DNA from 2 places in the Reticulibacter mediterranei genome. Region 1 is predicted to be linked to the other one. Evidence: riboswitches for the same ligand, from Rfam matches in the RefSeq annotation. Region 1 holds a riboswitch; the other holds the start of a gene.
What was found. A riboswitch is a leader RNA that binds a small molecule or an ion and turns the genes downstream of it on or off. The one in region 1 is predicted to bind FMN.

Region 1 (4,385 bases):
AGATAATACCAGATGATCCCTCCAATCCGCTTATTTTATTTATAAAATTGATAGTTGTTACAATTATTACTCTTATCCTTTTGATTTTGATGATAATTTGGCTAATTAAATCTTTTAAAACATTTTTCATGATAAACAAATGAAAGGTGCTGTTAATATCATTGTAGCACCTTTCATTTGTTTTGTAGTTTACAAATTGATAGATGGCAAATGTGCTTGTGTATCCTTAGATGCCAGAAAAATCTTGAGTGATAGCCGGTTTTTCTTGGTTTGCGTTACCCGGCTCGACAAACACCACCTCCCGCGACCTCCTGTATAACGTCCCCAATGGCCTGTAGCAGCAGATTGAAATGGCTTTTAATGTACTGTACGATGCCAGTCGTTAGGCTCTCTAGGAGGATCGATAGTTATGATAAAGGTGAGGATTGAAGCGCTTTTTGACATCACTCTTGACATCAAATTTGCTGATTTAGAGCGATTGAAAATGAATCAGGGCGAATCTCAACGAAGGGGAGCTAGCCTGCAATGCGTGCTGAGAGAAGGGGAGCAGACGGGCTAGAAAAGTGCGTTAAATTTAGCTTGAAAATCTGTTACAATCAATGGCAGAGATCAGTGTTCATGTGATCTCTGCCATTGATTGTAATAGTCATGAGAAGAAAGTAGTAGGAAAGATCCTGTGACCGATCAAGAGCAACAGAAAGTGGCGATGGTTGTTGTCGCACATGCTGATGATGCAGAATTTGCTGCGGCCGGGACGGCCGCGCTCTGGGCGCAAGAGGGCTGGGATGTATATTATGTGCTTTGTACTGATGGCGGCAGCGGCGGGCCAGACGAGGCGACAGATGTAAGTCCAACTGCCAGACAACAGATAGTCGAGACGCGCAAGAAGGAGCAGCGGGCGGCAGCACACATACTGGGTGTCAAGGATGTGATATTCCTCGATTATACTGATGGCCAATTAGAGCCGACGCTGCAATTGCGGCGCGACATTGTACGCCTTTTGCGTCGTTATCGGCCATCGCGTCTGGTGTTTCAGACCCCTGAGCGCAGATGGACGCCAGCGCTCAGCATTGGTGCGTATCACCCTGATCATATGGCAGCGGGGCAGGCGACGATGGCTGCTGTGTATCCGGCCTCGCAAAACCCCTGGGATTTTCCCGAGCTGCTAGAGGAAGGGTATCAGCCGCATAAGGTATCGGAGTTGTATATCATGGCGGCACCGGTCGTGAACTATGGCGTAGATATTAGCACAACTCTGGATCGCAAGATACTGGCATTGCGCGCTCATGAAAGCCAGCTTGCCAGCAATATTGATGAAATTGAACAATGGATGCGCGCCTGGGCGAAGGAAGCTGGCGAGCGGCATGGGTATACCTATGCGGAAGAGTTTCACCGCGTAGAAAATCGCTAATGTCCGCCCTTGCCGCATGCTCAAGCTTTGTGGCATAATGATGCATAGAGACCTTCGGGGCAGGGTGCAATTCCCGACCGGCGGTGTGCTTTGCCAGCAGATGCAGCAAAGTAAGCCCGCGAGTCCTTCATCAGCTTCACGTTGACGAGGCGACAGATTCGGTGCGATTCCGAAGCCGACGGTATAGTCCGGATGGGAGAAGGTTTATATGCAGACCACCCAATAGCTGTTCTTTGCAAACAGACGAATAGCTATATAGGATAGGAGCGATGACGCATCCTTGCTTATAGACATACTGCCAGGTATGGTATGAGACCATTCGGTAGTATGGGGCTAGCTATTCTGTATGTGGTCTTCGTTCATCTCCCTCACAAGCCTCCCCGAGTCAGTTGAATTGACGAATCCCTATGTATTGTAGAGTTTTCGTCAGTATAGCTACCGAGGGATGTCATGAGTGTAACAACCTCTACAGAGAACGATGCAATGATGGACGCGCATCAGGCGGGCACGTCTATACGGAAGCGTCCTGCATCATTTGGTGTGAGTGATCTTGCTCACCATTCATCTATTGCCAGAGCAAGAGTCACGATGCGCTTGCTCTCAGTGCTACCTCCTATTGTATTGGCCCTTGTCTTATTGATCGGCTGGTACATGTCTACGGCAGCAGGAGCCGTCAATGCTCTGTTTTTGCCTGCGCCAGTGGATGTGTTTGCCAGTTTATCCGATGGTCTACAATCAGGTTTGTACTTGAGCAGTATCCTGGTAACTGTGCAGGAGAGCGCTCTGGGCTTTTTACTGGCTGTCATTATCGCATTGCCTTTAGGATATGGACTCGTCAAATCGCGGTTACTGGCAACTGCCATGCATCCATATCTCGCGGCTGGTCAGGCGATCCCGGTTATCGTCATCGCTCCTTTGCTTGTCATCTGGTTGGGATCTGGGACGGTCTCAAATGTGATTGTCTGTATGCTGGTCGTCTTCTTCCCGATGGTGGTGAATACGATGCTGGGCGTGCAAACTATTGATAAGACACTGACAGATGCTGCACGTGTTGAGGGTGCCTCGGGCTGGTCCATGCTTGCCAACATTGAATTTCCGCTGGCATTACCGGCGTTGATTGCCGGCGTGCGTACAGGTTTTACCCTCTCCATTACCGGTGCGCTGGTGGGAGAGTTTGTGCAGGGAGGAGATCAGGGGCTAGGCTCTTTGCTATTGATTGCCAAGAATCAATACAACACGCCATTTATGTTTGCGACGTTGATTATTCTGGCGGGGTTAGCTGCGCTCTACTATGGGAGTACCTGGCTCCTGGCGAAAGTCGCTGAAAAAATCTATTAAGTTGAATTGGAAAATGATGCTTGCAAGTACTTGTAAGCATCATTTGTGCTGGTTTTATTATCTATCATAATCAAGAACGGAGCGACATCGATGACAATACGCCATCGTGCATTTATCATCTTCTCTTTGCTTTCCCTGCTGGGAATAGTGGGATTGCTGCTTGCAGCCTGTGGCGGCGCTACAACGTCGGGAGGGAGCACATCGTCCACACCTGCCCCTGCTGGAACGAAAAAGATATCGATAGGGTTGGGGTATGTTCCTGATATTCAATTTTCGCCGTTTTATGTCGCGAAGACAAAGGGCTATTATTCAGCCGCCGGTTTAGATGTAACCTTCAATCATGGCGTTGTGCCTGATCTTGTTGGTTCGATGATTGCGGGTAAAAGCAACTTTGTATTCGCCAGCGGCGACGAACTGCTTGTTGCGCGCGATAAACATCTTAAGGCGATCGATGTGGCGACCATCTTCCAGAAATATCCGGTTAGCCTGATTGTCCCTGCCGATTCTCCTGTCAAGACGCTGGCAGATCTGAAAGGTCATTCGATAGGCGTACCTGGCCCATACGGAGCAACGTATACTGGCCTGCTGGCTCTGCTCTACAAAGCGAATTTGTCGCTCTCCGATGTCAAAGTGCAATCCATCGGGTTCACGCAGGTAGCGGCTTTGATGAGCCACCGCGTCGATGCTGTCATGGGCTATTCCAATAATGAGCCGTTGCGTTTGGAGAGTAATGGCTTCAAAGTGCGGACGTTTGCTGTCTCTGAGTATCAGCCCTTGATCTCCAACGGCATTGTGACAACGGAGGAGACCTATCATAACCAGCCAGAAGTAGTGCGCAGCTTTGTGCAGGCGACGCTGAAAGGGCTGAAAGATGTCATTGCCGATCCTGCTGGAGCAGTTGAAACGAGCAAAGCATATATCCCAGGGATGAGCAACACAACGGAGACGCTGGCGATATTAAAGGCAACAATTCCTCTCTGGCAGAGCAGCAAGCAACTCGGCTATAATGACAGTGCGACCTGGCAGTCGATGGAGCAGTTTATGACCTCCGAGAAATTGATCGCGCCTGTATCGGACCTGACGCAGGCATACACAAATCAAACTGTGGTGTGAGCCGGGTGAAAAATGACGCTTTTCTCGTCTGTTCTTATACATTTGACGTAGCGCCATTTTTGAGTATATAACATATTCGGGCAGCAATTTCGTCTGTATGTTGACGAGGAATGCTGTCCGAAATGCTGTTATGGAGTGGCAGGTTATAAGATAAAAGTGTGGTGTTATCGCTGACTGATTGCACCCTGCACAGTGAGTGGTGTATAACAGCGTTGGATGACCTGTCCTTTAGATAGTGTGCTATTCTGAGTGAGGCAGAAGTATTACAGAGAGAGGAATCTAATGAGTAATACCCCTGATCGATGCAGCCAATTGCGTAAGCTCCACGATCAGCTTACTAATGAAGTGAGGCTCTTACGGGAAAGTGTGCAGCGTGCACAACAGGAAGGAGTCAGTACTTCTATTGAATCGTTGAACACCATCAAAAGTTTGCAATCCACGCTGAATACCATTTCGCTTGAGTTGAAGAAGTGTCCACCTGAGCTAGCGGCGGCAACCCCAGCAGAGGAGGCCAGATCATCTT
Region 2 (4,385 bases), 7.0 Mb from region 1:
TTTGCTCATGCCGATGATAGTCGAGGTAATACGTTGATCGTGGAGAGAGAATTGCAACGCTGCCGCTGCTAGCGGGATCTCGTAGCGCTTGCATGCAGCTTCCATCGCCGTTGCTTGCTTGAGCATCGCTTCCGGGGCGGCTCCGTACATGTAGCGCGGGTAGGCACTCGGTCCTTTGGCGAGAATACCGCTGCCGTAAGGGGCGGCATTCATCGCCGATACATTGTGCTGCTGGCAGAAATCCCAGAAAGGATCGGCTTCACGTTCGAGCAGCGTATAGCGATTGTGCGAAATAGCCACTTCAAATAGATCGGTTTCCACAAAACGCGTCATCAAATCGATGGGGCCGCCAGCCACGCCCAGATGCTCGATCAGTCCCTCTTCTTTGCAGCGCTGCAAGATTTCGACGGGGCCGCCCGGCTGCATTGCATCCTCAAAAGTAATATGTTCGGGATCATGTAAATAAACGAGGGGTAAGCGATCCAGACCTAGCAGGCGCAAACTGCGTTCGACGCTTTTGCGCATCTGTTTGCCGCTGAAGTCGCCTGTGGTCAGGTCGCGATCGGCCTTTGTCGCCAGGACATAGCCAGCTGGAACTCCGCCAAGCTCGCGCAGAACCTGCCCGATGCGTCGCTCGCTCTCGCCATCACCATACGAAGCTGCGGTATCGAGAAAATTGATCGGACCCGCAAAAATAGCACGTACAGTCGCCAATGCCTGTTCTTCCTGCACTCCATAGGCAAACGTCTCCGGCATATTGCCCAGCGGCGCGCAGCCCACACAGAGCGGCGTAACCTGGAGGCCCGTTGAGCCTACTGGACGGAGTGGAAGCACGCCTTTAAATGTATCGGTCATTGATGTTGTGATACCTCCATCGACTTAGATAGGCTCATCGTATCACGTGGCATTGCTTGTTGCCTACTGTTCAGGCAACAGTAATCCAGTTTTTTGTCAGTGGCTCTGGTATGCTCGTCTGTATGTGCTTTGCTTGACCCTGGTATTGCGATCTTCTATACTTAGAACAAGAATTTGGATAGAAGAGAGATTGAGAATGAACTGGCTACACCATCCTCATTAAGCAGCTGTAACGTTAGTTGAAATATCCCTGTCCGCCTGTCTCATCCTGGTATATGATGAGCTAGCTTTCCGTTGCCGTTTTGCTGCTGGTTGCCAGCCTCGTGCGCCTCCGCATACATGAGCATCCCCTTTGAGTATGTGTGATGAAAGAAAACATTCCCCCAACTTGTCCATTGTTTGATTTAGAGGAGGTACTATGTCTCTAGAACGGCCTGTCTTTGCGAGCCGTCAGGAGTACGGTCGCTATTTCACAAACCCATCCTACTGGCACCCTTATGTAGCAGCCATTTGTGTACGTCACGATCTGGGAAACCCTGTGACGGTGTGTGCAGGGCTTCCAGGCACTCATCCCGTTTTTCTTGTGAATGAACAGTATGCGGTCAAGCTCTATACCGATCTTTTCAATGGGGAACAAAGCTATCATGTTGAGCGTGAGATTTATCGCCTGATCGCGACTGAGCCATCTCTGCCAGCGCCCTCTCTGGTTGCAACCGGAATGCTGTTTGATGAGCATGATGGCTGGCCCTGGCCTTATATCGTAACGCGGGTGATTCCTGGCCTCAGCATCAGCGAGTCCGAGGTCAGCTATGCAGATCGTTTAAACGTTGCAGCGTGGTTGGGCGTTGTCGTGCGTCGTATGCACTCTCTGTCACTGGTAGCACCATTCTCACCAGAGTGGAAGCCATTTCTCCAGTTTCTTGCAGCGCGACGGACAGAGGTAGTTGCCGACCATGCTCGCTGGGGTTGTCTTCCAGCACATCTCGTAGCGCAGATCGAGGAGTATATGCCAGATCTGACAACCTTGATCGACGAAAAAGAAATACCTGCCCTGCTGCACTGTGATCTCAATAGCGACCATGTGTTGGGTGAGAGGATTGCCGGGTATTGGAGGCCAACAGGTGTGATTGATTTTGGTGATGCAAGGGTTGGTGATCGGATATATGAGCTAGTGGCGTTACATCTGGGTTTGTTCCACTGCGATGGGCAGATGCTGCGCATATTTTTGGAGGCATATGGCTTTGATGAAGCATTGCGACGTGATTTTGTCAGGCGAGCCATGAGTATGACATTGCTGTTTGAGTTCAACGTCTGCACGCACATTTTTCAGCATATTCCTGGCGCTGCCTCAGTTGGCACGCTTGATGAACTGGCTGAGCTTGTATGGGGGAATGTTCTCACATCCGAGAGGTAATGTCGTGGATAGAAAAATAGTTTGAAATATCGGATAATATCATCACAAAATTGTCACAGGACGAGGAAGTCACTCGTCCTCTATAATAGAGAGAGAAAAGTCTTCGGGGCAGGGTGAGGGAATGTGTTTCCCAATTCCCGATCGGCGGTGAAAGCCCGTACGTCACGTTGTGACATGATCTGGGGAAGTTCCAGAGCCGACGGTACAGTCCGACAGGAGAAGACTACAAGTAAAAGTAGCACGTCTTGCTAGCAGCCCACTCGTAAGAGCAGCGTTTGCAGCGAGACGTGCATAAGAGCGGAGAACGCAGCCTCTTTCAATCAGGGTGCGTCTCTCGCTTGCTTTGCATACAGGTATTGAGTTACCTGTTGATTGTGCTTTTCTTGTATTCTACTGTGCCTTCCCTCATCTGTCGCCGAAGTAGCGAACCAGCCGTGAGGGAGTGCCAATGGAAGACTTTAGCAGCTATTATCCCCTGCTCTTCACTATCGCCAATCGTATGTTGCATGGGGCCGCCGATGCGGAGGATCTCGTGCAGGAGAGCTATCTTCGCTATGCCAGTACTGAGCAGGAAATCAGTTCGCTGAAGAGCTATCTCACCACTATCATCACCCGGCTCTGCCTCGATTACCGCAAGTCGGCGCGTGTCCAGCGCGAACAAGCCCTCGATTTTCTGCCCGATGATCTCTTCCCGATACACGATATGGAAGAGGCTGTGCTAGAGGCGTTGGAGCGGAGAGAGCGGGTGGCAATGGCTGTACGTATTCTGCTGGAACGTCTGACCCCCGAAGAGCGAGGTGTGTTCCTCCTTCACGAGATGTGCGACTATCCCTACGAAGAGATAGCCACGTTGCTCAAAAAGAGTGCCGCCTCCTGTCGCCAACTCCTGCATCGCGCTCGCACACGCCTGACCCGCGCCTCTGCACGCTTTGCCAGCACGCAGGAGCAGCAGGAGCAGATCACAGAGCGCTTCCTCTCTTTCAGTCAGCGGGGAGATGAGCAGGCGCTTGTGGCAGCGCTTTTACAGGATATCAAGCCGCAGGATATTGAGCGGCATCAAAGCAAGCGCACAGGGCGGCCAACTCTGCGCCAATCATATCTGTCACAGGAAGGAATACACATGAAACAGAGCAAACAGGCAGAATGTTATCTTACCGTTCCAGAGGCCATCCGACGTGTCCAGGCAGGCAAGATGGTGCTGATTCAGGACGATGCGGAGCGGGAAAACGAGGCCGATCTTGTCCTGGCAGCTCAATTTGCCACGCCAGAAAAGGTGAACTTTATCATTCATGCCGCCTCTGGCCTTGTTTGCGTTGCTCTGGGTGGTGAGCGCCTGGATGCTTTGGGGATACCATTGGAGGAGCGGAAAAACAATCCATTGCAGGGCACCGCGTTCACCGCTTCGGTCGATGCCGTCTCCGGGACCACCACAGGCATTTCCGCCGCAGATCGAGCCGTCACTATTCGCAAACTTGTCGATCCCACCACGCGTGCAGAGGATTTTGCGCGGCCCGGTCATGTCTTTCCTCTTCGCGCACATCCTGATGGGATACTTGGCAGGCGCGGCCATACTGAGGCTGCCGTTGACCTGATGCATCTGGCTGGTCTGGAACCGGGCGCGATTGTCTGCGAGGTGCTGAACAATCGGGGCGAGGCTGCGCGAGGAGAGGAGCTATGCATGCTGGCGCAGACATGGGGCATCGGCATTCTCACAGTTGCCACTCTTCACCGCTATCGTCAGGAGCATCTTGTGAGCTTTGTTGCGGAGACACAACTGCCCACCGCCGAAGCCAATTTTCGCCTGCGCCATTATCGCGATACCCACACCCATCAGGACTATCTAGCGCTGTTATTAGGAGATGGAGATCTGACCGGGGAAGCTCCGCTGGTACGCCTGCACTCGGCCTGCACGACTGGAGACATCTTCGGCTCCCAGCGTTGCGATTGTCAGGCCCAGATGCAGACAGCCCTTCAACGTATCGCTGCTGAGGGACGCGGTTTACTGTTGTATCTGCCGCAGGAGGGGCGCGGTATCGGGCTGTCCGGCAAGCTGCAATCGTATGTGTTGCAAGAGCAGGGCTACGATACGGTGGAGGCCAATGAGCAACTCGGATAT

Region 2: linked by a shared signal. The riboswitch ahead of ribA (GTP cyclohydrolase II) and the one ahead of K3T83_RS05280 (ABC transporter permease) in region 1 are both predicted to bind FMN.

The regions. Positions count from the first base shown of each region.
Region 1 is NZ_BNJK01000001.1:1,181,522-1,185,906, reverse strand. It holds gene K3T83_RS05290 (hypothetical protein) at 1-143, shown strand, start outside; gene K3T83_RS05285 (PIG-L deacetylase family protein) at 677-1,411, shown strand; FMN riboswitch at 1,458-1,619, shown strand; gene K3T83_RS05280 (ABC transporter permease) at 1,862-2,749, shown strand; gene K3T83_RS05275 (ABC transporter substrate-binding protein) at 2,840-3,862, shown strand; gene K3T83_RS05270 (hypothetical protein) at 4,145-4,385, shown strand, end outside.
Region 2 is NZ_BNJK01000001.1:8,179,170-8,183,554, forward strand. It holds gene K3T83_RS34980 (aldo/keto reductase) at 1-855, opposite strand, end outside; gene K3T83_RS34985 (phosphotransferase family protein) at 1,274-2,269, shown strand; FMN riboswitch at 2,365-2,497, shown strand; gene ribA (GTP cyclohydrolase II) at 2,718-4,385, shown strand, end outside.